Linked DNA regions of Saccharopolyspora erythraea. The main gene of each other region encodes a partner of the protein of the gene in region 2 in a complex. Links are inferred from orthologs where the notes say so. Each region holds a gene or a part of one and is shown on either strand. Other genes may lie near its edges.

What was found.
Region 1: the proteins of rpsG (region 2) and tig are in contact, whole or in part, in a crystal structure (PDB 3GTY), measured with the Thermotoga maritima proteins. The link is inferred for Saccharopolyspora erythraea from one-to-one orthologs. Residues at the interface, in WP_004081843.1 of Thermotoga maritima: Lys34, Lys52, Lys55, Glu59, Arg62, Gln63, Glu66, Asn67, Lys69, Val71, Arg95, Ala109, Lys110, Lys111, Gly112, Arg113, Pro114, Glu117, Glu121, Ile124, Ala125, Tyr127, Asn128, Asn129, Thr130, Gly131, Lys135, Asp139, Arg142, Met143; in WP_004081061.1 of Thermotoga maritima: Glu122, Val124, Val129, Leu130, Tyr133, Glu188, Gly259, Ile262, Tyr263, Glu266, Ser270, Glu273, Gln274, Glu277, Arg308, Gln311, Ile312, Ser315, Tyr316, Glu325, Arg329, Arg336, Leu363, Phe366, Trp367, Arg373, Leu377, Arg381, Leu384, Glu387.

The regions. Positions count from the first base shown.
Region 1 is NZ_CP054839.1:1,981,021-1,996,288, reverse strand. Bases 8,064-11,009 are described here. They hold tig (trigger factor), read right to left. Parts: upstream 10,260-11,009; coding sequence 8,868-10,259; downstream 8,064-8,867. Other genes in these bases: HUO13_RS09165 (sucrase ferredoxin), read left to right, coding at 10,455-11,009; HUO13_RS09175 (ATP-dependent Clp protease proteolytic subunit), read right to left, coding at 8,064-8,600. Outside these bases: HUO13_RS09215 (NAD(P)-dependent oxidoreductase), read right to left, coding at 1-473; HUO13_RS09210 (DUF1963 domain-containing protein), read right to left, coding at 600-1,181; HUO13_RS38330 (MFS transporter small subunit), read right to left, coding at 1,310-1,417; HUO13_RS09205 (L-lactate MFS transporter), read right to left, coding at 1,414-2,748; formate dehydrogenase accessory sulfurtransferase FdhD, read left to right, coding at 2,965-3,798; HUO13_RS09195 (alpha/beta hydrolase), read left to right, coding at 3,878-4,759; HUO13_RS09190 (RBBP9/YdeN family alpha/beta hydrolase), read right to left, coding at 4,829-5,467; ATP-dependent Clp protease ATP-binding subunit ClpX, read right to left, coding at 5,835-7,118; HUO13_RS09180 (ATP-dependent Clp protease proteolytic subunit), read right to left, coding at 7,369-8,001; more of HUO13_RS09175, read right to left, coding at 8,022-8,063; more of HUO13_RS09165, read left to right, coding at 11,010-11,408; HUO13_RS09160 (hypothetical protein), read right to left, coding at 11,371-11,661; HUO13_RS09145 (MDR family MFS transporter), read left to right, coding at 12,500-13,945; HUO13_RS09140 (2'-5' RNA ligase family protein), read left to right, coding at 14,000-14,623; HUO13_RS09135 (GNAT family N-acetyltransferase), read left to right, coding at 14,683-15,268. UniProt on the Bacillus subtilis protein: Involved in protein export. Acts as a chaperone by maintaining the newly synthesized protein in an open conformation. Functions as a peptidyl-prolyl cis-trans isomerase.
Region 2 is NZ_CP054839.1:7,656,221-7,671,482, reverse strand. What follows is about bases 4,736-7,675. They hold rpsG (30S ribosomal protein S7), read left to right. Parts: upstream 4,736-5,940; coding sequence 5,941-6,411; downstream 6,412-7,675. Other genes in these bases: fusA (elongation factor G), read left to right, coding at 6,487-7,675; rpsL (30S ribosomal protein S12), read left to right, coding at 5,567-5,941; HUO13_RS34440 (PASTA domain-containing protein), read left to right, coding at 4,786-5,031. In the rest of the region: HUO13_RS34450 (ADP-ribosylglycohydrolase family protein), read left to right, coding at 1-3,081; HUO13_RS34445 (TNT domain-containing protein), read left to right, coding at 3,078-4,721; more of fusA, read left to right, coding at 7,676-8,589; tuf (elongation factor Tu), read left to right, coding at 8,718-9,911; rpsJ (30S ribosomal protein S10), read left to right, coding at 10,469-10,774; rplC (50S ribosomal protein L3), read left to right, coding at 10,792-11,442; rplD (50S ribosomal protein L4), read left to right, coding at 11,442-12,128; rplW (50S ribosomal protein L23), read left to right, coding at 12,125-12,424; rplB (50S ribosomal protein L2), read left to right, coding at 12,457-13,290; rpsS (30S ribosomal protein S19), read left to right, coding at 13,309-13,590; rplV (50S ribosomal protein L22), read left to right, coding at 13,633-14,052; rpsC (30S ribosomal protein S3), read left to right, coding at 14,052-14,966; rplP (50S ribosomal protein L16), read left to right, coding at 14,970-15,262.

The DNA.
Region 1 (15,268 bases), 5.7 Mb from region 2 along the record:
TCGCCGAGCCACAGGGTCTGCTCCCCCACGGCGTCGAACACCGGTTGCACCCGGTCCCGGGCCTGCCGCGGACCCGCCGCCAGCACTTTCAGCTTGCCCAGCCGCGCGGGCTTCTCCGTGCCGAGGACCGGGGCGTCGACCAGGTGCACGCCGTCGGCGACCGCCGCCACCTCGGTCATCCCCTTGATGCCGATGGTGCCCATCTGCGCCCAGACCGCGTCGTCGCGCAGCTCGGGCACGGCCTCCCGGGCGGCCTTGGCGGTGGACTCGGCGTCCAGCAGCATCGTGACCAGCACGTCGGCTCCGCGCCCGGCCTCGGCGGGGCTGCCCGCGACGACCGCGCCATCCTCGGCGAGCGGCTCGGCCTTCGACCGCGTGCGGTTCCACGCCCGGACGTCGAACCCGGCGGCGAGCAGGTTACGCGCCATCGGCGCGCCCATCGTGCCCGTGCCGAGGAAAGCCACAGTGGTCATCGGCGGTGCTCCCTCCGTCTACGTGCTCCGCCACCCGGGGTACCCGCACGAGCACGCAGCCCCACATGGCTCCAGTGCCAGGTTTCGTGTGGGACTCGGCCTGACCACCCGCGGGTTCTCAGCCGTCTAGCCGCACTGCCAGAGGAAGCGACCCTGCCCCGTCTTCTCGTCGAGGAAGGCGTAGCCGACGCCGGCGTCGCCGAAGTCGACCTCGAACGGCTCGTCGGCCGAGTCGATCTGCAGCACGAACCGCCAGGTGCCGGGCTCGTCCGGCGCCTCATCGCCCTGCAACCAGTCGGGCTCGCCCCACAGCGCGCTGCCGTACTCGCCGGCGCCGTCGTGCTCGGTCAGCTCGGCGCGGTGGTCCAGGCCGAACGTCGGCCCGCGCCGGATGCTGGCGACCCGGTAGAAGTCGGCGGGCTCACCGGGCTGGGCGAAGAACGCGTTCTCGCCGCCGCCCGGCTCCCAGGTGCCGTCGACGTAGTCCTCTTCGTCGGTGATGAACAGATAGCCCAGTCGCGGTTCGTCCCCGGGCAGCCGCACCTGGCCGAGGAAGCGCATCGGCCTGCCGGTGCTGGCCGACAGCGGCCAGGTGGGCTCGTCGAGCCAGACCGGCTGGCCGCCGAACTTGGTCACCGGCTCGGTGATCGGTCCGGCTTCCTCGGCGAAGCGCAGTCGCTGCCTGGCGGTGGTGTTGCTCGTGGGCATTCTCGTCCTTCACTCGGTGGTCGTCCCGTGCAGACCGTAGTGAGCCGGACCGACGGCCAAGCGGCTTTCCGGTGAAAAGCCGGCGCGTCACACGTTCGGCCCAGAGGTGTCCACCGAGGCCGATGCGCTCAGCCGAACAGCAGGAGCGAAACCTTCCGCAGCAGCTCGTACAGGCCGTAGGCGAACGGCAGGCCGACCCACAGCCAGGCCAGCGCGGTCAGGGCGGTGCGGTTCATCGCGCGACCTCCGGCTCGTGGAACCTGGGAGCTACCGGCCGGATCAGCTCGTTGGCCACGAAGCCGACCACGAGCAGTCCGATCATGGCGTACAGCGACGCCGAGTACAGGTCCGGCCCCTGCGCGCCCGAGGCCTCCTGGGAGTCGGCGACGGCGTTGACGATCAGCGGCCCGAGCACCCCGGCCACCGACCACGCCGTCAGCAGCCTGCCGTGGATGGCGCCGACCTGGTAGCTGCCGAACAGGTCCTTGAGGTAGGCGGGCGCGGTCGAGAATCCGCCGCCGTAGAAGGAAAGGATCAGCATCGCGCAGATGACGAACACCGGGACGCCCGACGCCCCGAGCAGCGAGATGCCGAGGTACAGCAGCGCGCCACCACCGAGGTAGAGCCGGTAGATGTTGCGCCGCCCGACGATGTCCGATGTGGACGACCAGATGAAGCGGCCCGCCATGTTCGTCAGCGACAGCAGGGCGACGAAGCCCGCCGCGGCCGTCGCCGAGACCGGGGTGCTGCTCGATGCGAAGAAGTCGGCGATCATCGGCGCCGCCTTCTCCAGGATGCCGATGCCCGCGGTGACGTTGCAGCACAGGATCACCCACAGCAGCCAGAACTGCGGGGTCCGCAGGGCGTTGCGCGCCGACACGTTCGCGCTCGTGACCATCGAACGGCCACTGGTCGGCGGCCGCCAGCCCGCCGGCTGCCACCCGTCCGGAGGCACCCGCACGAGCAGCACCCCGAGCGACATGAACACCGCGTAGACCAGACCGTGCACGAGGAAGGTCAGCGCGATACCGCGGGAGTCGGAGCCGAAGGCGTCGAGCATCCGCACCGACCACGGCGAGGCGATCAGCGCCCCGCCGCCGAAGCCCATGATCGCGATGCCGGTGGCCATCCCCGGCCGGTCGGGGAACCACTTGATCAGTGTGGAGACCGGCGAGATGTAGCCGATGCCCAGGCCGATCCCGCCGACCACGCCGTAGCCGAACACCACCAGCCAGTACTGCCCGACGGCCACGCCGAGCGAGGAGATCAGGAAGCCCGCCGAGAAGCACAGCGTCGACACCGCCATCGCCCAGCGCGGGCCCCGGCGCTCGACCACCGTGCCCGCCACCGCCGCCGAGAGCCCGAGCATCACGATGCCGAGCTGGAACGGCAGCGCGCTGAGCGTGCCCGACAACCCGAGCTCGTCCTCCAGCGGCGGTTTGAACACGCTCCAGGCGTAGACCTGCCCGATCGCCAGGTGCACGGCCAGCGCGGCGGGTGGCACCAGCCAGCGGTTCCAGTCGGCTGGTGCGACGATCCGCGACCGCTCGAGCAACCCTGCTGACATTCATCCTCCCGCCGTGCGATGTGGATCACGCGGCAGCCTACTGTCGATGTCCCCTTCCGCAGGAGGGTCTTTTCCGGCCAGTGGTGCCATCGCCCAGTTCGCGCGAAACCCGCGAGTACCGCTTTTCCTTCCGTTACCGCACCACCGACCCGGATGTCACGAAGCACGCGGGTGCGACGATGTCAGGACAGGCGCTCTCCACGACTGGAGGTCCGGATGGGACGGGTCACCGTGCGGCGGCCGGTGCTGCACATCAAGGCGGGCGAACCCCGGCGCAGGCCCGACACGCTGGCCGCGGAGGAACCGCTGGAGATCAGGGTCGCCTCGCGGCCGCTGAGCGTCACCATGCGCACACCCGGCAGCGACGTGGAGCTGGCTCACGGCTTCCTGCTCACCGAGGGAGTCATCACCGGCCGGGACGAGGTGGCGGCGGCCCGCTTCTGCGACAGCCCCGGCCCCGACGGCCGCAACACCTACAACGTCCTGGACGTCGCGCTCGCACCCGGCGTCGAACCGCCCGACCCGTCGATCGAGCGCAACTTCTACACGACGTCCTCGTGCGGCGTGTGCGGCAAGGCCGCACTGGACTCGGTGCGGTTGCGCACCCGCCACTCCCCCGCCGAGGACCCGCTGCGGCTGCGCGCGGACGTCCTCGCCGAACTGCCCGGCAAGCTCCGCGCGGCCCAACGGGTGTTCGACAGCACCGGCGGGCTGCACGCGGCCGGGCTGTTCGACGCCGACGGCTCGCTGCTGGCCGTGCGCGAGGACGTCGGCAGGCACAACGCCGTGGACAAGGTCCTCGGCTGGGCGCTGATGGAGGGGCGCACACCGCTCACCGGCGGCGTGCTGATGGTGTCCGGACGCGCGTCCTTCGAACTCGTCCAGAAGGCCGCCATGGCCGGTGTGCCGATGCTCGCGGCGGTGTCGGCGCCCTCCTCGCTCGCGGTCGACCTGGCCGAGGAGCAGGGCATGACTCTGGTGGGCTTCCTGCGTGGACAGTCCATGAACGTCTACACCGGAACGCAGCGAGTGGTGACCGAAATCTCGTGACCACCTCCGCTGACCGGTGAAAACAGCGCGGCCCGATAGGCACGATGGAACGCGCGACACCGAGAGACCGGAGGGGAGCATGCAGACGCCAGAGCCCGCGCGGGCCAGATTCCTGCGAAGGCGAACCGTGCTCACCTCCGGGGCCGCCGGGGCTGCCGTGCTCGGGCTGGGCCTCTCCGGCGACACCTTCAGCATCCCCGGCAAGGCCGCGCCGCTGGCCAACCAGAGCAACGTCTCGGTCGAACGCGTCCACTCCCAGGCCCGCAACCGCGAGGTCGACCTCGTGCTGATGTCGCCCGAGGGCGTGGACCGCGAGGGGCTGCCGGTGTGCCTGATGCTGCACGGCCGCTACGGCGACGCCCGCAGGTCCGCCGCCGGCCTGCCCAACTGGCTGAGCGCCGCGGTGGCCGAGGGCCGGGTGCCGCCCTTCGCGTTCCTGGCCGTCGACGGCGGCGGCAACAGCTACTGGCACCGGCACCCGGGCGACGATCCGATGTGGATGTTGCTCGACGAGGTACCCCGCTGGCTGGGCGAACGCGGCCTCGGCGGCGACGACGGCCAGCCCTTCGCGGTGTCGGGCATCTCCATGGGCGGCTTCGGCGCCCTGCTCTACGCCCGGCGCAGGCACGAGCACGACAGCCCGGTGGCGGCCGCCGCGGTCGTCTCGCCCGCGCTGATCACGAGCTGGCGCGAGATGAGCAGGCGCAAGGCGTTCGTCGACGAGGCGGAATGGGCGGGCATGGACCCGCTGCGCCACATCCCCGAACTGGGCAACGTGGCGCTCGGCGTGTGGTGCGGCCTCGGGGACAGGTTCATCACCGGCACCCGCGAGTTCATCCGGCGGGCCCGGCCGGAGGTGGCGTCCACCACCCCAGGCGGCCACAACAGCCGCTACTACCGCAAGGCGCTGCCCGAGGTCGTCAGCTTCATCGGCCGCAAGCTCGCCGAACACGACGCCTGAGCCTTCCAGGCGCGGCCTGAGCCCCCTGACGACAGCACCAGTCGCTTCCGCTGGGCGGAGGTCCGCTGCCTACACCGGGCGCAGGCGTTCCGGCGCGTAGGCGACCGTGTACGGCTCCGCGTCGTAGCGGTCGGCCAGCGGCACCGACCCGTACAGCGCCCAGCTCAACATCGAGGGCCACGGTCCGTAACCGGCGTCGGTGTTGAGGTGCTCGCCGTCGGGGATGACGTCCAGCTCGATCTGCAGCGCCTCGGCCAGCCGGTGCGCCTTGCGCATCGACAGGTACGGGTCGCCGGTGCCCGCGACCATGCGGGTGACACCGCCCGCCTTGCGCAGGGCGCGCGCGTCGAGCGGGTAGGGCACGATGCCGGCCGCGTCCGGGTGCTGCCACTGCGGGTCGGGAGGGGCCACCAGCAGCACGCGGTCGGCGCGCCGCATCTGTCCGCCGATGGTGACCGCGTGGTGCAGCCACAGGGCGACACCACACGAGTGCGCCGCGACCACTAGCTCGGCGTCGGCAGGCACCGCCGCGAGACGTGCGCGCAGCACCGGCACCCACTCGTCCCGGTCGGGGTGGTCGGCGTCGGGAAGGGCCGGCATCTCCACCGTCACGCCCTGCGCCGGGAGCCGTCCGGCCAGCCACTGCTGCCAGTGCCACGGCCCGGAACCGGTCATCCCGTGCAGCAGCAGGACGTGCATCTCGCTCATGTGTCGCTCCCCGACTCGCAAATCTCGCCGATCGACCAATGATCATCGATGACCGGTGAAACCGCTGGAGAGGCCCACCGGTGGGGAGCCTGGCCCACCGCATCGGGTATGGGGCCAACGGAGGCCGGAAGCGAGGCGTCATCGACGGGCTGAAGCACCGGCTCGGCGGCGCGACGAGCCCACCGGGACACGAGGAGTCGTCACGTATTCGGGGGACGGGCCGGATGCCACGAGCGGATCAGGCCGCGACCAGTCCTCAACCGCGCCTCACCCGGACCGAAGGACCAGTCGACACACGAAGACGTCACATGCGTGTCCGGACTCACGGTGCGGCGCGAGCCGCGCGGACCGCGAGGAACCGCACCGCTCAGGCGGACTTCTCGCGGCGCTCCCGCCGGGTGGCCTGGCGCGCGACGATCGTGGGATTCACGTTCTCGCGCACGGTCTGCTCGGTTATCACGACCTTGGCGACGTCCGAGCGGCTCGGAATGTCGTACATCACCGGCAGCAGGACCTCCTCCAGGATCGCCCGCAGGCCGCGAGCGCCGGTGCCGCGCAGGATGGCCTGGTCGGCTATGGCCTCCAGCGCCGTCTTGGTGAACTCCAGCTCGACGTTGTCCATCTCGAACAGCCGCTTGTACTGCTTGATAAGCGCGTTGCGCGGCTCGGTGAGGATCTGCACGAGCGACGGCTTGTCGAGGTTGGTCACGGTGGCCACCGTGGGCAGCCGGCCGATGAACTCCGGGATCAGCCCGTACTTGATCAGGTCCTCGGGCATCACGTCGGCGAAGTGGTCGGCGTTGTCCAGGTCGGTCTTGGACCGCAGCTCGGCCCCGAAGCCCACGCTGTGCTTGCCCACCCGGTCCTCGACGATCTTCTCCAGACCGGCGAACGCGCCCGCCACGATGAACAGCACGTTGGTGGTGTCGATCTGGATGAACTCCTGGTGGGGATGCTTGCGGCCGCCCTGCGGCGGGACGCTGGCGGTGGTGCCCTCGAGGATCTTCAGCAGCGCCTGCTGCACGCCCTCGCCGGAGACGTCGCGCGTGATCGACGGGTTCTCGCTCTTGCGGGCGATCTTGTCGACCTCGTCGATGTAGATGATGCCGGTCTCGGCGCGCTTGACGTCGTAGTCGGCCGCCTGGATGAGCTTGAGCAGGATGTTCTCGACGTCCTCGCCCACGTACCCGGCCTCGGTGAGCGCCGTGGCGTCGGCGATGGCGAACGGGACGTTGAGCATCTTGGCGAGCGTCTGCGCGAGGTAGGTCTTGCCGCAACCGGTGGGACCCAGCATCAGGATGTTCGACTTGGCGAGCTCGACGCTCTCCTCCCGGCTGTCGCGCGATGTGCGCTCGCCCACCTGGATGCGCTTGTAGTGGTTGTAGACCGCTACCGAGAGGTTGCGCTTGGCCGGGTCCTGACCGATGACGTACTGGTCGAGGAACTCGTGGATCTCGGCGGGCTTGGGCAGCTCGTCGAGCTTCACCTCGCCCGCTTCGGCCAGCTCCTCCTCGATGATCTCGTTGCAGAGATCGATGCACTCATCGCAGATGTACACGCCGGGGCCGGCGATGAGTTTCTTGACCTGCTTCTGGCTCTTCCCGCAGAAGGAGCACTTCAGCAGGTCGCCGCCGTCACCGATACGTGCCATGACCGCTGACCCCGTCCCCTCCGGCGCGCCGTCCGGTAGCGCGCCTGACCGTGTGTGCCTTCGACGGTACCTGCCGCTCCCCGGGTTCGGGGAGACTCACAGTGTCCGCCACACGCCGGGCACGGCGTGACTCACGACGTGCCCGGCGTGTCGCCGCCTGACCGTGCTCACCTTGCCGGAGCACGGGCGGACCGGCGAACGAGTGACCGAGTTGTGACCACCGTCTCACCGGACCGCGCCCGGCATGTCTTCAGGACTTCATCGCCGACAGCTTGCGGTAGGGCAGCACCTCGTCGATGATGCCGTACTCCACAGCCTGGTCGGCGGTGAGGATCTTGTCCCGCTCGACGTCCTTGCGGACCTGTTCCTGCGTGCGGTTGGTGTGCCTGGCGAGCGTGGCCTCCATCTGGTCACGCATCCGCTGCACCTCGGCGGCCTGGATCTCCAGGTCGGAGACCTGGCCGTAGATGCCCTCCGTCGCGGGCTGGTGGATCAGCATCCGCGAGTTGGGCAGCGCCAGCCGCTTGCCCTTGGTGCCGGCGGCGAGGATCACCGCCGCCGCCGAGGCGGCCTGGCCCAGGCAGATCGTACGCACGTCCGGGCGAACGTACTGGATCGTGTCGTAGATCGCCATCAGCGCGGTGAACGAGCCGCCCGGCGAGTTGATGTAGATCTGGATCTCGCGGTCCGGGTCGTCGGACTCGAGGAACAGCAGCTGCGCCATCACGTCGTTGGCCGAGGCGTCGTCGACCTGGACGCCGAGGAAGACGATGCGCTCCTCGAACAGCTTGTTGTACGGGTTGGACTCCTTGACCCCGTACGCGGTGCGCTCGACGAACGAGGGCAGCACGTACCGGGACTGCAAGGACTGGTAGGGGTTCACGGGAACACTCCTCGTCTCGGTCAGCCGCGCGGCAGGTTGGCGGCGGTGGCGATGTGGTCGACGAAGCCGTAGTCGCGGGCCTCCTCCGCGGTGAACCACTTGTCCCGGTCGGAGTCGGCCTCGATCTTCTCGATCGGCTGACCGGTCTGCTCGGCGATCAGCTCCGCCATCTCCCGCTTGTTCTTGGCGAAGACCTCGGCCTGGATGGCGATGTCGGAAGCGGTACCACCGATGCCCGCCGACGGCTGGTGCATCATGATCCGCGCGTGCGGCAGCGCGAAGCGCTTGCCCCGGGCGCCCGCCGACAGCAGGAACTGCCCCATCGAAGCGGCGAAGCCCATCGCAACGGTCGCCACGTCCGGCTGGATGAGCTGCATGGTGTCGTAGATCGCCATGCCCGCCGGCACCGAGCCACCCGGCGAGTTGATGTACAACGAAATGTCGCGTTCCGGGTCCTCGGCGGCCAGCAAGATCAGCTGAGAGCAGATCTGGTTGGCGATCGAGTCCTCGACCTGGGAACCGAGGACGATGATGCGTTCCCGCAGCAACCGCTCGTACACCGAGTCGTTGAGCGAGAGCCCGTTCGTCGTCGTCCGCATCTGCGGCGATCCAGCGCCGGACGCCGGAACAGTCTGGTGCTGCGTCACGTCTCCCCTGCCTTCTCCCACTGTGGGCCTCTTCCACGGGGGCACCTGGTCCGCGGTGGAGGGGGGACCTCCACTGTGGACCACTGCGACCCCTGCGATGTCGCGATTCCCCTTCGGGTGATCCGCTACGACAGACCCTAACGAAAGTGGGCGGCACCAGCTTCCCAGTACCGCCCACGTTCGCTCAGAGCATGCCTATTGAAGTTTTCGAGACCGCGGTCACTCCGCCTTGGCGTCCGCCTTCGCCGACTGCTCGTCGGTGGCCTCGGCCTGCTCGTCCTGCTCCTCGGCCTGCGTGCCGAACAGCTCGTCGAGGTCGAGCTCGTTGCCCTCCTCGTCGGTCACGGTGGCCTGCCGCACCACCGAGAACAGCGCCTTGCTGCGCCGGACGTCGGCGTAGATCGCGCCGAGCTGGCCGGACTGCTGGGCCTGCTGGACGTACTGGTCGGGGCTCACGCCGAACCGCTGCGCCTGGTAGATGATCCGCTCGGTCAGCTCGTTGTCGGAGACCGACACGTCCTCGGCGTCGGCGATGGTGTCCAGCACCAGCTGGGTCCGCACCGCCTTCTCCGCCTCCTCGCGGGTCTCGGCCTCGAACTGCTCGCGGGTCTGGCCCTGCTGCTCCAGCCACTCACCGAAGCGGTCCTCGTCGTGGTCGAACGGGTGGATCGCGTCGTGCTTGCGCACGTCGATCTCGGACTCGACGACCTTCTCCGGCAGCGGGACCTCGACGGTCTCCAGCAGCGCCTCCAGGACCTTGTCCCTGGCCTGCATGCCCTGCTGCATCCGCTTGACCCGGCCCAGCCGCTCCCGCAGGTCCGACAGCAGCTCGTCGACGGTGTCGAACTCGCTGGCCATCTGGGCGAACTCGTCGTCGACCTCGGGCAGGTGCCGTTCCTTGACCGAGTTCAGCTTGACGGTGACCTCGGCGTCCTTGCCCGCGTGCTCGCCGGCCACCAGGTTGGTGGTGAACGCCTTGGTCTCGCCCTCGCTCGCGCCGATCAGCGCGTCGTCGATGCCCTCGATGAGCTGGCCGGAACCGATCTCGTAGGACAGGCCGCTGGTCTGGGCCTCCTCGACCTCCTGGCCGTCGACGGTGGCCGACAGGTCGATGCTGACGAAGTCGCCCTGCTGGGCGGGCCGCTCGACGCCTGCCAGGGTGCCGAAGCGGGCGCGCAGCTCGTCGAGCTGCTCGTTGACCTCTTCCTCGGTCACCTCGACGTCGTCGACCGACACCTTCAGCTCGCCGAAGGCGGGCACGGTGATCTCGGGACGGACGTCGACCTCGGCCTTGAACTCGATGACGTCGCCGTCCTCGATCTTGGTCACCTCGATGTCGGGGCGACCGAGAGTGCGCACCTCGCTGCTGTTGACGGCTTCGAGGTACTTGGCCGGGACCGACTCGTTGACGACCTCGTCGAGCACGGGTCCACGACCGATCCGGCTCTCCAGCACCCTGGCGGGCACCTTGCCCGGCCGGAAGCCGGGGATGCGGACCTGCTTGGCCAGTGCCTTGTACGCGCGGTCGAAGTTCGGCTTGAGCTCGTCGAACGGCACCTCGACGTTGATCCGTACGCGCGTCGGGCTCAGGTGCTCGACGGTGCTCTTCACGTGGTCTCCTAGTGCGAACGTGCTTCGTACCCCGGCGGTGCCTGCGGGAGCGGCCCTGGGCCGCATCCGTCGACGCCGGGCTGACCTCCGAGTCTATTGCTTGCAGCTCGGGTACCCGGTTCGGGGTTGCTTACCACCTCTGCCGGGCGACGGTGCCACCCGTCGGGCGACCTCGCGGCGTGCTTCAGTGGAGGCGTGCCAGACACTCCAGCCGGCGACGCGAGCTGCGCCACCCTGTCCGAATCGCTCAACGAGCCGCTGCCCGGCACGGCCGCCGTGGCGGGTAGCTGGTTGTGCCTGGAACAGCGCGGCCCGTGGGGACACAACGCCCTGCTGCAGAGCCACCTGGACCCGGCCGTCGGGCGGGCGCTGGACGCCGCCGCGGGCCCGGCCGAAGTGCGGGTGCAGCTCATCCGCCGCCCCGGCAGGCACGCCGACGAGCCGCCGGGCGGACCGCGTCGCGCCTACCTCGCCCACACCAGCCCGACGGGGTCCTGGCTGCGGGCAGCCGACCTGGCCGACCCGGCCGAACTGCTCGACCTGGACTTCGCGGCGATCGCGGCGGGCCGCCACGACGGCTGGGGACGCGAGGTCGCCGAGCCGCTGCTGCTGGTCTGCACAAACGGCCGCCGCGACCGCTGCTGCGCGGTACTCGGGCGCGAGCTCGTCGCCGGCCTGCGGGGCCGCCACGACGACGCCGTCTGGGAGACCACCCACACCGGCGGCCACCGGTTCGCCCCCGCGGCGGTCCTGCTGCCCAGCGGCTACACCTACGGCAGGCTCGGCCCGCACGAAGCCGACGCCGCGCTCGCGGCCGCCGCCTCGGGCAAGGTCGCGCTGGAGCGCTGCCGGGGCCGGTCCACGTGGACCAGGGCCGGCCAGGTCGCCGAGCTCGCGGTCCGCGACCACATCGGCGAGCACCTGATCGACGCGCTGCGGGTGGAGCCCGCCGGCGGGGACCAGGTGCGCGTCACGCACCAGGATGGCCGGATGTGGACTGTCACCGTCCACGAGCGCGAACTCGATCCGCCGCGACCGAACAGCTGCGGCAAGGCCGCCGTGCGCCCCACCACGCTGGCGGCGGTGGAGATCAGCGACGCACCGGCCGGCGTCAGTGACTCACCAGCGCCGGACCGGCGGCCGAACTGAGCTCGGTCGGGGTCACGGCCGTGATGATCCCCTCGGTGGGCGGCGTGATCGCCGGGGACGGCCCCTGCACCAGCACCGAAACCCCCACCAGGACCACCGCCACGGCACCCAGCACAGCGCACACCACCACGGCGGGGAGGTGAACACGCATCGGAACCCGAATGGCATCGCGCACGCCAACGGAATCGGAACTTTCGCCCCGGCCGTTACCGGCCGTCGCGAAGATCGCGACTCGCATCACGATCAGTGACAACCGGACAGGGGGCCGATTCACGGCGAAGAAGACAACGGGCGACGGGTTCGCGCCGAACGCGAACGACCGTCGCCCGATCGTCGGGGTGGCGGGATTTGAACCCACGGCCCCTCGCACCCAAAGCGAGTGCGCTACCAAGCTGCGCCACACCCCGTCTGAACAGCAACGCCACCAGGTCACCCCGGTGCGTTGCGAGCAGCCTATCGCGACCCGCTAAGCTGGGGCACGCAAGGTCGCGGGAAAGCGACCGGTTACGATGGCGACCGGTCGGCATCCTCCGACGGAGGACCCGTCCAGGCTCCGGCAGAACGGGCCACCAACAGAACACGCGGGCGTAGCTCAATGGTAGAGCCCCAGTCTTCCAAACTGGCTACGCGGGTTCGATTCCCGTCGCCCGCTCCGAGACGGGGGACCCGTGTCCGCGGAATGCGCGGACCGGGTCTCTTCGCATTTCACCGGGGGGTCGAACCCCCCGGGACCCCCCACGGTGCGGTGGCAGCTTTCGGGTGCTTCTGGCCTTCTGAGCGTTCCCGGCCTGGTTTTGGACCAGCCCTCCGCTCGGTTCACCCTCGCCTCTCACCACTACTTCACTTCACGCTCACTGCGGGCTTGCGTCTTCTTGGGGTGGAGGGGAACCGATCAGGCGGTGTGGAATTCGTCTGGGGCTGGTTCGCATCCGCACTGCGGGCGGAATGCGCCCCTGCCGTGATCTGCGGTTGTTGCGGATTTTCGTCCTAATAGGACCTTTTCGTCCCTGGTGGAAATGACGTTGTCGGTGTCGGGGGGATGGCGCATGCTGGCTGCGGTTCGGTCACCGAGAAGGCAGGGGGAACCGCCGGTGTTCCGGCTCGAGTACAAGTGGCTGGTCGGCATCACGTTCGTGCTCGGCCTCGTGATGCAGATCCTCGACATCACCATCCTCAACGTCGCGCTGGCGACGCTGGGACGGGAGTTCGAGGTGGACGCCAGCACCCTGCAGTGGGTGCTCACCGGCTACATGCTCAGCCTGGCGGTCTTCATCCCCTCCTCCGGCTGGATCGCCGACCGGTTCGGCAGCAAGCGGACCTTCCTGCTCGCCGTGGTCATCTTCACCACCGCCTCCGTCCTGTGCGGCTTCGCCGGGAGCATCTGGATGCTGATCGCCTCCCGCGTCCTGCAGGGCGTCGGCGGCGGGATGCTGGTGCCGGTCGGCCAGGCGATGCTCTTCCGCGCATTCCCCGCCCACGAGCGGGCGAAGGCATCCGCGGTGCTGGCGATCCCGATCACCGTCGCCCCGGCGCTGGGACCGATGCTCGGCGGTGCGCTGGTCGAGTACGCGAGCTGGCGCTGGATCTTCTTCATCAACCTCCCGGTCGGGGCCCTGACCCTGGTGTTCACCGTGCTCTTCCTCGAGGAGGAGCGCCGCGGCAGGCCCGGGCGGTTCGACCTTCCCGGGTTCGTGCTGGCCGGGGCCGGGCTGGCCACGCTGCTCTACGGGCTCGACCAGGGCGCCCAGGCCGGGTGGTCGGTGCCGACGGTGTGGGGCAGCCTGCTCGCCGCGGTCCTGCTGCTGGCGGGGCTGACGTGGCGGGAGCTCAGCGTCGGCGAGCCGATGCTCGACCTTCGGCTGCTGCGCAACCGCCTGTTCGGCACCGGAAACGCGCTCCTGCTGTGCCAGGTCGCCTCGCTGTTCGGCGTCCTGTTCCTGCTGCCGCTCTACCTGCAGGACGTGCTGCACGTCTCGCCCTTCACCGCCGGGCTCGTGCTGATGCCGCAGGCGGTGGCGATGCTGCTGGCCACCCAGGTCGTCAGCCGCCTGTACGGCCGGATCGGGCCGAGGCGGCTGCTGCTGGCCGGCTTCTGCCTGGAGATCCCCGTCTACCTGTGCCTGCAACTGCTCGGCACCGGCACTCCGCTGGTGGCCGTGGTGGTGCTGCTGGCACTGCTGGGCATCTCCGTCGGCATCCTGATGACCCCGATACAGACGGCCGCGTTCGCGCAGGTCTCGGTGGCCGAGATGGGCCACGCCAGCTCGATGTACAACGTCAGCAGGCAGGTCGCGACGGCGCTGGGGACCGCGGTCTTCGCCACGACACTGGTCGTGCTCACCGACGCGGGTGGCGACGGAGCCCCGGCGCACGCCCAGATGGCGGGATTCCACGGGGCTTTCCTGGTGGCGGTGGTGTTCGGACTGCTGGCGCTGGCGCTGAGCACCCGCGTGCGAGACTCGGACGCGGCGGCCAGCCTCGATCCGTCCCACCCGGAAGCCGCGCGAGCGGCGAGCCGAACGGGTGAGGTGAGATAGGTCAAGGCCGCCCCACGACCGCATGCCCCGGTGCATATTTGGGGAGTGACCGAAATGCCGCATGCCGACCAGGTCCGCAGCCACGCCCGGTGGCGCCCAGGCTGGAGCTCGGGCCGCACCAGCTACGCGTGGCTGCTCGGCCTGGCCGACCAGCCGGGACTCCGCAGGCTGGTCAACGAGTACCAGTACGCGCTGCGCGACCTGCCCGGCTTCGACCTCGTCCCGCTGGAGTGGATGCACATCCTGGTCCAGGAGGCCGGTTTCACCGACGAGGTCGGCGACGCCGACGTGGACCGGATGGTGACCGCCGTCGGCGACCGCCTGGCCGGCAGCTCGCCGCTCACCCTGGCCTTCCACCACGCCGTGGTGCTGCCCGAGTCGCTCGCGCTTCCCGCCGAACCGCAGTCGAGCCTGCACGAGCTGCGCGCGGACGTGCGCGCGGCGCTGGCCGACGTGCTCGGCGAAGCAGCCGTGCCCACCGAGCCCGAGGACACCGACCGCCACGTCAGCCTCGCGCATTCCACCACCGAGGGGCCCGCGATCTTCGCGGTCGCCACGCTCGGCGCGACCGCCGTGGAACCCACCACGGCCAAGGTCGGCTCGCTCTCGCTGGTGAGGCTCTCCCGCGACCACTCGAACTCCGAGTGGGAGGTCATCACCGACGTGTCGTTCGGCTGAACGGCCAAAGGAGGCGAAAAGCGGTCGCGGCCGCGCGGACATCCCGGTAGGAACCGGGCATGACCGATCTCACCGCGCGCACGCTCCAGGACAGCGAACTCGACGACTACTTCGACGTATTCCGGGCGGCGTTCCTGCTCGACGACGAGCTGCGGCACTTCCGCAACGTGCTCGACGCGGGCCGCTCGCACGGTGTCTTCGACGGCGACGAGCTGATCGGTGTGGCGAGCCGGCTGGCGCCGCGGCTCGCGCTGCCCGGCGGGACGAGCTCGCCGCTGGCCGCGGTCACCGCGGTCGGGGTGAGGCCCGGGCACCGCAGGCGCGGTGTGCTCACCAGGCTGATGCGCGCGCAGCTGCACTCGCTGCACGAGGACGGCGGCGCACCGGTCGCCGCGCTGTACGCGTCGGAAGGCGGCATCTACGGGCGCTTCGGTTATGCGGTCGGCACCTACGAGACCAAGCTGTCGGTCCCCGGCAGGACCCCGTTCAAGTCCACTGTGGACATCGATCCGCGGCCGGTGCGCGAGCTGGGCCGGGAGGCCGCGCTGGAGTTCGTCCACCGCTTCTACCCGACGGTCGAGCGCGACCACGCGGGCCGGCTCTCGCGGGACGACACCGCCTGGGAGGTCCGCGTCGCCGCCGACC
Region 2 (15,262 bases):
GCGCTCGCCGGGCAGCTCGCGGGTGCGCTGTACGGGCCGGAGGCGATCCCCTCCCACTGGCTCGAGCAGCTCGACCTGCGCGACATCATCGAGCAGCTGTGCGCGGACGCCTCGGAGGCGTTCGCGCCGCCGCCGGTGCCCAGGTGGGCGCAGCGCTACGTCGACGAGCGCAGCCCGGGTTACGGCGGTCCCCTCGAACTGACCGCGTCGATGCCCGCGGTGGACGCCGAAGCCGCGGTCGAGACGACGATGGTGCTGCCTCCGATCGGTTCCGACGACGTCGTGCCGGCCGCCGACGCCGCTGACGGGGCACCTGGCCGGTTCGCCGCCGTGGTGGAAGAGCCCGTGGAGCGGCGCGACGCAGCGCCCGAGCCGGGTCTGGTCGGTACCGCCTTCGCTCCGGAGGAGTCGCGGGTGGGCTTCGCCCCTGACCAGGAGGACTGGCAGGCGGATGCGGCCGCCGCCCCCTGGGACTTGCAGGCGGGCGCCGCCTTCGGGGACGGGCCCGCCTACCAGGAGGACGGGCGGGCCGGTGCGGTCTTCGCCTCGGACGACCGGCAGCCCGGCGAAACCGCCGGCCGCGAAGGTCCGCAGGTCGGAGTGGTCGGTGGCTGGGAAGACCCGCACTCTGGTGTGGCTGCCGTCCGCGAGGACTTCGAGCCGGCGAGCGTTTGGCAGCCGCCCGCGGTGCCGGAGTCGTTCGCCGAGACGCCGTCCGGCGGCGACCGGCACGCGGAGGAGCGGACGGGGTTCGACCCGCAGCCGGTGACCGGCCCGTTCCGCGACTGGACGCGGCAGGACGCCGGTGTCGCGGGCGCCGGTGTGCCCACCTTCCCGGAGCCGGAACCGCGGATCCCGGAGCCGGGCGACCACGAGCCGCGGTCCTTCCTGCCGCCGGAGCCGGAACCTCGCACCGGCGCGGAAACCGCGCAGGCGTCGGCCGGAGACTTCGACGAGGAGCTGGCGGACGCCGTGCGCGCACACGGCGAAGACCTTCACGGTTTCGAAACACCGGGGACGACCTCGGCTCCCGCCGACGGCTTCGGCGATGAAGAGGACGAGGACGGCGCGGAGGAGTCCGCTGCCGACGATCAGGACGGCCCGGCCGTCGACGACGAGGAACCGTCACTCGCGGACGAACCACTCGCTGACGAAGCGCTCGCGGACGGAACGCTTGCGGACGGAACGCTTGCGGATGACGCGCGCGCGGCCGAACCGCCCATCTACGACCCGGACGAGGGGCTGCCCGCCCAGTCCGCGTCCGTTGGGGAGCTGACCGGCGTCGAGGACCCCGCCGACAACTGGAAGTCGGAGGCCAGGGCCGGGACGTTCCCGGCTGCGATCGGCGCCGAAGCGTCCGCTCCGGAAGTCGTGGAGAGCCCGGTCCTTGCCGAGCGGCGGCTTGCGGCGGTCACGACCCACACGACCTACGCCGCATCGGACGTCGCCGAGGACGAGGCGGAAGACACCGCGAACGACGACCTGAACGACGTCGAAGACGAAACCGCCGACTCGGATGCGGCCCCGGCGTCGGTCGACGAGCCGACCACCGCGCCCGCGGACGAAACCCACGAGCCCACCACCCCGGAAGCGGCGCCAGCCGCACACACCGAACCGGCCACCCCCGTCGAACTCGTCCCGGCTCCGGCCGAACCGCCGGTCGCCGCCGAGAGCGGCGCCGCTCCGGCGATCGCCTCCGGCGGCCACGCCAAGCCGGAAGCCCCCGAGTACGTGGCGCCGTCGCTGACCGAGCGCGTGCTGGGCAGCTTCCTCGGCGGCGCGCTGGGCGACTCGTTCGGTTCCGACCTGGAGTTCATCTCCGCCGACGAGATCACCGCGCGGTTCGGCCCACAGGGGCCCCGCGGGCTGCGCACCGCCTACGGCGTGCGGGGCGCCATCACCGACGACACGCAGATGACCCTGTTCACGGCCGAGGGCCTGATCCGCGGCAGCGTCGCCCAGCGCACGCTGGGCGCCGACGACCCGCTCCCCGAGGTGCAGCTGGCCTACCAGCGCTGGCTGCACACCCAGGGCGTGGCGTGGAAGTCGGCGGCGGGCCCGTTCGTCGCCGAGCACCCGGCACCGGACGGCTGGCTCGTCGAGGTCCCCGGCCTGTTCAGCACCCGCGGGCCGGGCAAGACCGTGTTCCGCGCGCTCGCCGGTTTCGGCGACGGCCATCCCGCGGGTTCGTTCACCGAGAAGATCAACGACTCGAAGGGCTGCGGCGGGGTCATGCGGGCCGCCCCGGTCGCGCTGTACTCGGCGTCGCCGGCCGAGGTGTTCGAGCTGGCCGCCCGCACCGCCGCGCTGACCCACAGCCACCCGGCAGGCTTCCACTCCGCGGGTGCGCTGGCCGTGATCGTCCAGCAGGCGCTGCTGGGCAGGAGCCTGGACGACGGCGTGTGGCTGGCCCTGCAGGTGCTGGAGACCTGGGAGGACCACGACGAGACCACCGCGATGCTCAAGCTCGCGGTCGAGCTGGCCGAGCGCGGGGTGCCGACCCCGCAGCAGCTGGAGGAGGTCCTCGGCGGCGGCTGGGTCGGCGAGGAGGCGCTGGGCATCGCGGTCTGCGCCGCGCTGGTCGGCGGCGACGACGTCGAGCTGGCGCTGCGGGTCGCCGCGCACCACTCCGGTGACAGCGACTCGACGGCCGCGATCTGCGGCAACATCGTCGGCGCGCTGCTCGGCGTGGGGGCGCTGCCGGTGGACTGGCTGGCCGACCTGGAGCTGCGCGACGTCGTGGAGCAGATCGCGCTGGACTGCGTCGCCGAGTTCGGTGTCGGGGCCTTCCAGCCCGACGCCGACGAGTCGGCCCGGCCCGCGGACGAGGACTGGAGCGAGCGCTACCCGGTCCGCCCGCCGCGGTCGGCCCGGCCGGCCACCCCGTCGGCGGCGGGCGAGTTCCCGACCCGCCGCATGCGTGCGGTGTCGCTGGACGAGCCGGACCAGCAGCGGTCGCAGGAGCCGGGTCCGCGCCGGTCGCAGGAGCCGGTCGCGGAGTTCCCCGCGCCGAAGCCCGCGCCGCGGCGGATCAACGGCGTGATGCCGCGGGCGACGAGGTTGGAGGGGGACGACGAGTGATCACCGGTACGCCGGGCTGGGCCACCTGGGGTTCGGTCGATGGGCAGCTGCGCAGGCTGGAGGCGGTCCCGGGCGCCGGGCTGCGCGCTGACGGCGAGCCCGTCGAGCCCGAGCGCGTCGAGCGGGCCTTCGTCGACCACCTCCCGGTGCCGGCTTCCCGCTGCCCGACGTTCCCGCAGCCCGCGGGGTACGGACCGGCCACCGAGCCCGTGCTGCGCGTCGACGTCGAGGCCGAGCTCGCCGGCGCGCTACACCGTCTCGCGCCGGAGGGCTGGCAGCGCGTGTCGCTGTCCTGCGCGGCGCTGGGCGAGCGGATCGCGGTGAGCGCGACCGCCGTCGTCGGTGGTGCGGAGCTGTCCTGGATCGCTCCACACGAGCTGGTCGAGTGGCTGCGGCGGCACCGCGTCCTCACCTACACCCCCGACACCGGTGCGTGGAGCAACCTCGTTGTCGAGGTCGCCGACGGCGGCGAGCGGGCGTTCGCCCCGGACCACGAGCCGCCGCGGTGGCCGCGCGAGACCGGCGACGAGCGCGAGTACTTCGACGAGCTGCGGCACCTGCCCCGCACCGGCGCGCCCGAGTGGCTGCTCGCCCCTGCGATCCGCTACCACCGCGAGCAGCTGGTGTCGGCGGCGGAGCTGCCCGGGCCGGTCCGGATGGCACCGCTGTTCGACGGCCGCGACTCCGAAGGGCGCCCGCAGGTCTTCCGGCCGGTGATCACCGCCTCGGAGAAGGCGATGCTGGCCGAGTACCTGTGGAACGGCCACGTCGTGCTGTCGGCGCGCAGCACGTCGGAGGACGAGGTCGACCCCTCCCGCCCGCCGGAGGTGCCCAAGGTGTTCTGCACCGACGGCGTCTGGGCGTGGCCGCTGTCGATGGCCCATTACCTGGAGCACCACGACATCACCCCGCCCGCCGAGTTCCTCGACCACGTCCGCCGCCACGCCCACCGCGTTCCGAGCAGCGTCGCCGCGCACGCGATCGACCAGGCCAAGGCGCTGGTCCTGGGCACCGACGCCTACTCGGTCGACGGCGGGTACACAGAGAACACAGTCGAGCTGATCCGGAGGCGGATCGCCAGCCTGGGCATCTCCCGGCGCTTCTACAGCACCGACGGTCCGCTGGAGGGCGGCTGGAGCATGGTGCGCGAGGCCGACGGGTGGTGGTCGGTGTACTGCGTGGACGAGGGCGTCCGCAAGGACGAGTCGCGCTTCCCGATCGTCGCCGAGGCCGGTGCGCACCTGATCGGCTGCTTGACCCTGACCCTGGAGCGCTTCCTGCGCACGCCGGAGGAGGAGCTGGCCGACTACGAGTGCATGATCCGGCCGAGCGAGGTCGACCCGCCGCTGACCGCCTTCGACCGCAAGACGGTCTTCATGCTCCCGGCAGGCGCCGAGGTGGACCGGTTCGGGCCGTCGGAGGGCAACACCGTCTTCGTGGCGGGCACCACGCTGCCGCAGCGGTCGATGCCCGTGCACGCGCCGCCCGGCGAGTACCGCAGGTTCCGGGTGACCACCGGGTTCGAGGTGGTCTCGGCGGTGGTCCGGCCGGACCACGGCCAGGTCGGTGGTGGCACCGCCTACTTCCTGCCGCTGACGGTCGCCGACCTGGTGCGGGACGGCTGGCTCGCCCCGGTGTGACGGCCCGGAGCCGTGCGCGGGCGGTGCGCTGATCGCGGGTTCGCGGCGCTGCTACCGTGCTGGGATGGCCGGGGTGTCCCGCGAACTCGACTACGACGGGTCGCCCGTCGTCGTGCCCGACGTCGTCGGGCTGGCACCGGCCGACGCGATCGCCGCGGCCGACGCGGCGGGCGTCCCCATCGTCGCCGCAGGTCCGGGCGACGAGCCCCGCCCGCTGCGGGACGACCGCGGTCCCGTGGTCCGCCAGCGTCCGCCTGCCGGGGAGCGGCTCGGCGCGGCGAACTGGCTCGTGGCCTGGACCGAGCCGTAGTGGAGCGGCTGCGCAGCGTGGCCGGTGATGCGACTTTCGGGCGCAGTGCCGCTCGACGTCTCGGTGTGGCGCGCCGCAGTGGGTAGAGTGGCGGCTCGGACACGACGAGCCCCGCTACCGGCGACGTCGAAGGAGCGCCGGTGCGATCGGGCAGGTCATGGGACCCCCGTTTTGACCCTCTCAGAACGGGGCGGGTATCTTTGTTTATCGGACCCGAGACCGATCGGGTCGATCCGCATGCCCGTGCGTGACAGGTGACTGCGTGCAGCTCCATCCGCGGTTCGCAGTCCCGGACACCGACGCGGGCGGCGGAACTCCTCCTGACAGCCCACTGGGGTAATTCCCGCTGGGACGCCATCAGCGCCGCAAGGCCGAGGAGCGGGCGACACGCCCGACCTCGTGGTGCGGGGGAGTCCCAAGTACACAGTGCCTGCAGGTGCTCGACGCCAGGGGGCACTGTGCGTCAAGCGGAGCTCGGACGAGCGGCGCTTGGCCGAGTACCCAGAAGACGCGAACGCTGACAGAAAGCCGGTCCATGCCCACCATCCAGCAGCTGGTCCGTAAGGGCCGCCAGGACAAGGTCGCGAAGACCAAGACCGCGGCGCTCAAGGGGAGCCCGCAGCGGCGTGGCGTGTGCACCCGCGTGTACACCACCACCCCGAAGAAGCCCAACTCGGCACTGCGCAAGGTCGCCCGTGTCAAGCTCACCAGCGGCATCGAGGTCACGGCCTACATCCCGGGTGAGGGGCACAACCTGCAGGAGCACTCGATCGTGCTCGTTCGCGGCGGTCGTGTTAAGGACCTCCCCGGCGTGCGCTACAAGATCATCCGCGGTTCCGCTGACACCCAGGGTGTGAAGAACCGCAAGCAGGCTCGCAGCCGGTACGGCGCGAAGAAGGAGAAGAGCTGATGCCCCGCAAGGGTCCGGCCCCGAAGCGGCCGCTGCACGCCGATCCCGTGTACAGCTCACCGCTGGTGACCCAGCTGGTGAACAAGGTGCTGGTGGACGGGAAGCGTTCGCTGGCCGAGCGCATCGTGTACGCGGCGCTGGAAGGCTGCCGGGACAAGACCGGCACCGACCCGGTGGTCACGCTCAAGCGTGCGCTGGACAACGTCAAGCCGACCCTGGAGGTCCGCAGCCGCCGCGTCGGTGGCGCGACCTACCAGGTGCCGATCGAGGTCCGTGCCGGCCGTTCCACCACCCTTGCACTGCGTTGGCTCGTCACCTACTCGCGGCAGCGTCGTGAGAAGACCATGGTCGAGCGCCTCATGAACGAGCTCCTGGACGCGAGCAACGGCCTCGGCGCAAGCGTCAAGAAGCGCGAAGACACGCACAAGATGGCGGAGTCCAACAAGGCCTTCGCGCACTACCGCTGGTGACGTCGGGTCGGCTCCTGCCCGCCTCGGCCCACCGCTTCGACAGCTGAATCCGCTGTAGGAACGGGGAAGAATCTCGTGGCACGCGACGTGCTGACAGACCTGACCAAGGTCCGCAACATCGGCATCATGGCCCACATCGACGCGGGCAAGACCACCACGACCGAGCGGATCCTCTACTACACGGGGATCACGTACAAGATCGGCGAGGTGCACGACGGCGCCGCGACGATGGACTGGATGGAAGAGGAGCAGAAGCGGGGTATCACCATCACCTCGGCTGCTACCACGACCTTCTGGGGCGACAACCAGATCAACATCATCGACACCCCCGGGCACGTCGACTTCACCGTCGAGGTGGAGCGCTCGCTGCGGGTGCTCGACGGTGCGGTCGCGGTGTTCGACGGCAAGGAAGGTGTCGAGCCGCAGTCCGAGCAGGTCTGGCGCCAGGCGGACAAGTACGAGGTCCCGCGCATCTGCTTCGTCAACAAGATGGACAAGCTGGGTGCGGACTTCTACTACACCGTGCGGACCATCGAGGAGCGGCTCGCCGCCAAGCCGCTGGTGCTCCAGCTCCCGATCGGCTCCGAGTCCGACTTCCAGGGCGTCGTCGACCTGGTGCGGATGAAGGCGCTGACCTGGCGCGGTGAGGTCAAGAAGGGCGAGGACTACGCGGTCGAGGACATCCCGGCCGAGCTCGCCGACGAGGCCGCCAGCTACCGCGAGCAGCTCGTCGAGGCGGTCGCCGAGACCGACGAGGCCCTGATGGAGGCCTACTTCGGTGGCGAGGAGCTGACCGAGGACCAGATCAAGGACGGCATCCGCAAGCTCACGATCAACCGGGAGGCGTTCCCGGTGCTGTGCGGCACCGCCTTCAAGAACAAGGGTGTCCAGCCGATGCTGGACGCGGTGGTCGACTACCTGCCCTCGCCGCTGGACGTCCCGCCGGTGCAGGGCCTGCTGCCCGACGGCGAGACCGCCGCCGAGCGCAAGCCCAGCACGCAGGAGCCGTTCGCGGCGCTGGTCTCCAAGATCTCCGTGCACCCGTTCTTCGGCAAGCTCACCTACGTCCGGGTCTACTCGGGCAAGGTCTCCTCGGGCACCCAGGTCATCAACTCGACCAAGGAGCGCAAGGAGCGCATCGGGAAGATGTTCCAGATGCACTCCAACAAGGAGAACCCGGTCGACGAGATCCAGGCCGGTCACATCTACGCGGTGATCGGGCTCAAGGACACCACCACCGGTGACACGCTCTGCGACCCCCAGAACCCGATCGTTCTGGAGTCGATGACCTTCCCGGCTCCGGTCATCGAGGTGGCCATCGAGCCGAAGACGAAGGCCGACCAGGAGAAGCTGTCCACGGCGATCCAGAAGCTCGCCGAGGAGGACCCGACCTTCCAGGTCAAGCTGGACGACGAGACCGGTCAGACCATCATCAAGGGCATGGGTGAGCTCCACCTCGAGGTCCTGGTCAACCGGATGAAGTCGGACTTCAAGGTCGAGGCGAACATCGGTAAGCCCCAGGTGGCCTACCGCGAGACGATTCGCAAGACCGTCGACAAGTACGAGTACACGCACAAGAAGCAGACCGGTGGTTCGGGGCAGTTCGCCCGGGTCATCATCTCGCTCGAGCCGATCGAGCAGAGCGCTGACAGTGCGACGTACGAGTTCGAGAACAAGGTCACCGGTGGTCGTGTGCCGCGGGAGTACATCCCGTCGGTCGACCAGGGTGCGCAGGACGCCATGCAGTACGGCGTGCTGGCCGGCTACCCGCTGGTGGGCATCAAGGTGACCCTGCTGGACGGCCAGTACCACGAGGTCGACTCCTCGGAAATGGCCTTCAAGATCGCCGGTTCGATCGCCATGAAGGAGGCCGCCGCCAAGGCGTCCCCCGCGCTGCTCGAGCCGATCATGGCCGTCGAGGTCACCACCCCCGAGGACTACATGGGTGATGTCATCGGCGACCTGAACTCCCGTCGTGGCCACATCCAGGCCATGGAGGAGCGCAGCGGTGTCCGCGTCGTCAAGGCCCAGGTCCCGCTGTCGGAGATGTTCGGGTATGTCGGCGACCTGCGCTCCAAGACGCAGGGTCGTGCGAACTACTCGATGGTGTTCGACTCCTACGCCGAGGTTCCCGCGAACGTGGCTAAGGAGATCATCGCGAAGGCGACCGGGGAGTAATCCCCAGTTCGGCGGCGGGTGGCCGGACTCCTGCGGGAGCGCCGGCCACCGGTCACCAACCCGACAGGACTCCGCCTGGCACAACAAGTCGTACGGCGGAAAGTTAACAAGTCCAGGAGGACAATCCAGTGGCGAAGGCGAAGTTCGAGAGGGACAAGCCGCACGTCAACATCGGGACCATCGGTCACGTTGACCACGGCAAGACCACGCTCACCGCGGCGATCACCAAGGTGCTGCACGACAAGCACCCGGAGCTGAACCCCTTCACGCCGTTCGACGAGATCGACAAGGCGCCGGAGGAGAAGCAGCGCGGCATCACGATCCAGATCGCGCACGTCGAGTACCAGACCGAGAAGCGTCACTACGCGCACGTCGACGCCCCCGGTCACGCCGACTACGTCAAGAACATGATCACCGGTGCGGCCCAGATGGACGGCGCCATCCTGGTGGTCGCGGCGACCGACGGCCCGATGCCGCAGACCCGGGAGCACGTGCTGCTGGCCCGCCAGGTCGGCGTCCCCTACATCCTGGTCGCGCTGAACAAGGCCGACATGGTCGACGACGAGGAGATCATCGAGCTCGTCGAGATGGAGGTCCGTGAGCTGCTGTCGGCTCAGGAGTTCCCCGGCGACGACGTCCCGGTCGTCCGCGTCTCCGCGCTGAAGGCGCTGGAGGGCGACGCCGAGTGGGGCGACAAGATCATGGAGCTGCTGGACGCGGTCGACGAGAACGTTCCGGACCCGGAGCGCGAGACCGACAAGCCGTTCCTGATGCCGATCGAGGATGTCTTCTCCATCACCGGTCGTGGCACCGTGGTGACCGGGCGCATCGAGCGCGGCGTCATCAACGTGAACGAAGAGGTCGAGATGGTCGGCATCAAGGAGAAGCCGCTCAAGACCACCGTCACGGGTGTCGAGATGTTCCGCAAGCTGCTCGACCAGGGCCAGGCCGGTGACAACGTCGGCCTGCTCATCCGCGGTATCAAGCGCGAAGAGGTCGAGCGCGGCATGGTCGTCGTGAAGCCCGGCACCACCACCCCGCACACCGAGTTCGAGGCGCAGGTCTACATCCTGTCCAAGGACGAGGGTGGTCGGCACACGCCGTTCTTCAACAACTACCGCCCGCAGTTCTACTTCCGCACCACCGACGTGACCGGCGTGGTGACCCTCCCCGAGGGCACCGAGATGGTCATGCCGGGCGACAACACCGAGATGTCGGTGCAGCTCATCCAGCCGATCGCGATGGACGAAGGTCTGCGCTTCGCGATCCGCGAGGGTGGCCGCACGGTCGGCGCGGGCCGCGTCGTCAAGATCAACAAGTGATCCGGTAGAGGGCCTGCCTCTCCCCAGGGGAGGCAGGCCCTCTGCGGTTTCCCCGGGAACCGAGATCGAATTCCCGGTGAACCCACCCCCGATTTGGGTTGACATACGGCGTGTGTCATCCTGTATGGGTTGCTCGTTCGGAGCGGTCGGATTTTCGGGCGCAAGCTCGGCTGCAATCCGGCCGCTTCGCTACGAACAGCCTCGCGCCCTTGGTTCGGACCAGGACCGGTTCTTTCGGGCCTGCGCGTGGCCGCCGCGAAGGCGGCCTGCCGATCAGGGTGGCAAGAGAAGGTGTACGGGCCGCGAGGCCCATCCCACCGGCACAGTTCGGCGGGACCGGTATGTGGTCAACAAGGCGACACGCCCGACCGCGTGTACCGGGCACCAAACACCTGAACAGGGGCGGACCGAGGGCTGTGACCCACCTGTGCCGGACATCCGGCACCCGGGGGCGCTCACACGGCTGAGGCCGCGCAGGGCACCAACGCCCAACGGGGGCGGTGCGCCCGCTCCCTGCATGCAACCGCGGCACGAGACTAGAGGAACGGCAAGCCACTATGGCGGGACAGAAGATCCGCATCCGGCTCAAGGCCTACGACCACGAGGCGATCGACGCGTCCGCGCGCAAGATCGTCGAGACCGTGACGCGCACCGGCGCTCGGGTCGTCGGGCCGGTGCCGCTGCCCACTGAGAAGAACGTCTACTGCGTCATCCGCTCCCCGCACAAGTACAAGGACTCGCGGGAGCACTTCGAGATGCGGACGCACAAGCGGCTCATCGACATCCTCGAACCGACGCCCAAGACGGTGGACGCGCTCATGCGCATCGACCTGCCAGCCAGCGTCGACGTGAACATCCAGTAGGCGGAGAGACGAGACCCATGTCTGACAGGCAGATCAAGGGGATTCTGGGCACCAAGCTCGGCATGACCCAGGTCTTCGACGACCAGAACCGGGTTGTCCCGGTGACGGTCGTGCAGGCCGGGCCGAACGTGGTCACCCAGATTCGCACCCCGGAGAAGGACGGCTACGCGGCCGTGCAGCTGGCGTTCGGCGCCATCGACCCGCGCAAGGTGAACAAGCCGCGCACCGGCCACTTCACCAAGGCAGGCGTCACTCCGCGCCGCCACGTCGTCGAGCTGCGCACCGCCGACGCCGGCGAGTACGAGGTCGGCCAGGAAGTCACCGCCGAGGTCTTCGAGGCCGGCACGGTGGTCGACGTGGTCGGCACCAGTAAGGGCAAGGGCTTCGCGGGCACGATGAAGCGCCACGGCTTCCGCGGCCAGGGCGCCAGCCACGGTACCCAGGCCGTGCACCGCAAGCCGGGCTCCATCGGTGGCTGTGCCACCCCGGGCCGCGTGTTCAAGGGCATGCGGATGTCCGGGCGGATGGGCTCCGACCGCGTCACCACCCAGAACCTCAAGGTCCACCGGGTGGAGGGCGAGTCCGGCCTGCTGCTGATCAAGGGCGCCGTCCCCGGCCCGAAGGGCGGACTGGTGCTGGTGAAGAGTCCCGCGAAGGGTGGTGCGTGATGAGCGTGACGCTGGACGTCCGTACCCCGGACGGCAAGACCGACGGCACCGTCGAGCTGCCCGCCGAGATCTTCGACGTGCAGGCCAACATCGCGTTGATGCACCAGGTCGTCGTCGCTCAGCTCGCGGCGGGCCGCCAGGGCACGCACGCGACCAAGACCCGCGGCCAGGTCTCCGGTGGTGGCAAGAAGCCGTACCGGCAGAAGGGCACCGGTAACGCCCGGCAGGGCTCGATCCGCGCCCCGCAGTTCACCGGTGGTGGCACCGTCCATGGGCCGCAGCCGCGCGACTACTCGCAGCGGACCCCCAAGAAGATGAAGGTCGCCGCGCTTCGCGGTGCCCTGTCCGACCGCGTCCGCGCGGGCCAGCTGCACGTGGTCTCCCACGTCGTCGGTGGCGAGCAGCCGTCGACCAGGCAGGCCAAGACCGCGGTGCGGACCTGGACCGAGGCCAAGCGCGTCCTGGTGGTGCTCAACAAGTCGGAGGAGACCTCCTGGCTGAGCCTGCGCAACCTGCAGAACGTCCACCTGATCGACCCGTCCCAGCTGAACACCTACGACGTCCTGGTCAACGACGACGTCGTGTTCACCAAGGCGGCGTTCGAGCGCTTCGTCGCAGGCCCGGCCAAGGGCAGGACGGCAAAGGCGGCGGCTACCTCTGGTGAGGCTGAGGAGGCGAACCAGTGATCCCCGACCCGCGAGACATCATCCTTGCGCCGGTGATCTCCGAGAAGTCCTACGGGCTGCTCGAGGAGAACCAGTACACGTTCCTGGTCCGCCCGGGCTCGAACAAGACCGAGATCAAGATCGCGGTCGAGAAGATCTTCGGCGTGAAGGTCAACAACGTCAACACGATCAACCGCCAGGGCAAGCGCAAGCGCACCCGCACCGGGTACGGCAAGCGCAAGGACACCAAGCGGGCGATCGTAACGCTCTCCCCGGAGAGCAAGCCGATCGAAATCTTCGGCGGACCGGCCGCCTGACCGGCGCTGATTAGGACGAGGTTGCGTTAGAGATGGGCATTCGCAAGTTCAAGCCGACGACGCCAGGGCGTCGCGGCTCCAGCGTGTCCGACTTCGCCGAGATCACGCGGTCGGAGCCGGAGAAGTCGCTGCTGCGCCCCCTGCACGGCCGGGGCGGTCGCAACGCACACGGCAAGATCACCACGCGGCACAAGGGCGGCGGCCACAAGCGGGCCTACCGCCTGATCGACTTCCGCCGCAACGACAAGGACGGTGTGCCGGCCAAGGTCGCGCACATCGAGTACGACCCCAACCGCAGCGCCCGGATCGCGCTGCTGCACTACGCGGACGGCGAGAAGCGCTACATCATCGCCCCGAACAACGTGCGGCAGGGCGACCGGATCGAGAGCGGTGCCCGCGCCGACATCAAGCCGGGCAACAACCTGCCGCTGCGCAACATCCCCACCGGCACCGTGGTGCACGCGATCGAGCTGCGCCCCGGTGGCGGGGCCAAGATCGCGCGCTCGGCGGGTGCCAGGGTCCAGCTGGTGGCCAAGGACGGCCCGTACGCCCAGCTCCGGATGCCCTCGGGCGAGATCCGGAACGTGGACGCGCGCTGCCGTGCCACGGTCGGCGAGGTCGGCAACTCCGAGCACGCCAACATCAACTGGGGCAAGGCCGGCCGGATGCGGTGGAAGGGCAAGCGCCCGACCGTCCGAGGTGTCGTGATGAACCCGGTGGACCACCCGCACGGTGGTGGTGAGGGCAAGACCTCCGGTGGTCGTCACCCGGTCAACCCGAAGGGCAAGCCGGAGGGTCGCACCCGCCGCAACAAGCCCAGTGACAAGCTCATCGTCCGCCGTCGCCGCACCGGCAAGAAGCGCTGAGCAGGGAGGTAGGAGAACATGCCACGCAGCCTGAAGAAGGGCCCGTTCGTGGACGACCACCTGCTCAAGAAGGTGGACGCGCTGAACGAGTCGGGCAAGAAGACCGTGATCAAGACCTGGTCCCGCCGGTCGACGATCATTCCGGACATGCTCGGGCACACCTTCGCGGTCCACGACGGCCGCAAGCACATCCCGGTGTTTGTCAACGAGTCGATGGTCGGGCACAAGCTCGGCGAATTCGCGCCGACCCGCACCTTCAAGGGTCACGTCAAGGACGACCGGAAGTCGCGCCGCCGCTGAGCGGGTCTGTGACACGAACGAACAGCAGCAAGGGGTAGCAGGATGACAGCCCGTATCGACGACACTGCCGCGGAGGAGAACCCGCGCGCAGTGGCGCGGGCCCGCTTCGTCCGCGTGACGCCGATGAAGGCCCGTCGCGTGGTCGAGCTCATCAAGGGCCGTAGCGCCAGCGAAGCCCTGGCCGTGCTCCAGTTCGCGCCGCAGGCCGCCAGCGGTCCGGTGTCGAAGGTGCTCGCCAGTGCGGTCGCCAACGCGGAGAACAACCTCTCGCTCGACCCCGACACCCTCTGGGTGCACCGGGCCTACGTCGACGAGGGTCCGACGCTGAAGCGCTTCCGGCCGCGTGCGCAGGGTCGCGCGTACCGGATCCGCAAGCGGACCAGCCACATCACGGTCGAGGTCGAGTCGCGTCCGAAGAAGGTGGCCAGCAAGTCCAAGAGCCAGAAGGGGAGTGCCCGGTAGTGGGTCAGAAGATCAACCCGCACGGCTTCCGTCTCGGCATCACCACGGACTGGAAGTCCCGCTGGTACGCCGACAAGCAGTACTCGGAATACGTCGCGGAGGACGTCAAGATCCGCCGTCGGCTCTCTCGCGGTATGGAGCGCGCAGGGATCTCCAAGGTGGAGATCGAGCGCACCCGCGAGCGGGTCCGGGTGGACATCCACACCGCCCGGCCGGGCATCGTCATCGGCCGTCGCGGTGCCGAGGCGGACCGCATCCGCGGTTCGCTGGAGAAGCTGACCGGCAAGCAGGTCCAGCTCAACATCCTCGAGGTCAAGAACGCCGAGGCGGATGCGCAGCTGGTGGCCCAGGGCGTCGCCGAGCAGCTCTCGAACCGGGTCTCGTTCCGGCGCGCGATGCGCAAGGCCATCCAGTCGGCCATGCGCTCGCCGCAGGTCAAGGGCATCCGGGTGCAGTGCGGTGGCCGTCTCGGCGGTGCCGAGATGTCCCGGTCGGAGTTCTACCGCGAGGGCCGGGTCCCGCTGCACACGCTGCGCGCGGACATCGACTACGGCTTCTTCGAGGCCCGCACCACCTTCGGCCGCATCGGCGTGAAGGTGTGGATCTACAAGGGTGAGCTCGTCGGTGGCCTGAAGCAGAAGCAGCAGGAGTCCGAGGTGCGCCCGCCCCGCGGTGACCGCGGTGACCGTGGCGAGCGCGGCGAGCGCGGTGGCCGTCCCGAGCGCGGCGGCCGTCGTCGTTCGGGTGCCTCCGGCACCACCGGCTCCGGTGGCACCGAGGCCGGTCGCGCCGCGGCGGACAAGTCCAAGGGCTCCGCGCAGAGTCCCGAGCAGGCGCAGACCTCCGGCGACGTGGCCTCGGCCAACGCCCCGCAGGTCGCCGAGCCTCGGGCCGATGAGAAGACGGAGGGCTGAGACGTGCTGGTCCCACGCAGGGTGAAGTGGCGCAAGAGCCACGCGCCGAAGCGGAAGGGCTTCGCCAAGGGCGGCACCCGGATCAACTTCGGTGAGTACGGCATTCAGGCGATCGAGCACGGCTACGTGACCAACCGTCAGATCGAGTCGGCTCGTATCGCCATCACCCGGCACGTCAAGCGTGGCGGCAAGGTGTGGATCAACATCTTCCCGGACCGTCCGCTGACCAAGAAGCCGGCCGAGACCCGTCAGGGTTCCGGTAAGGGCTCCCCGGAGTCCTGGGTCGCCAACGTCAA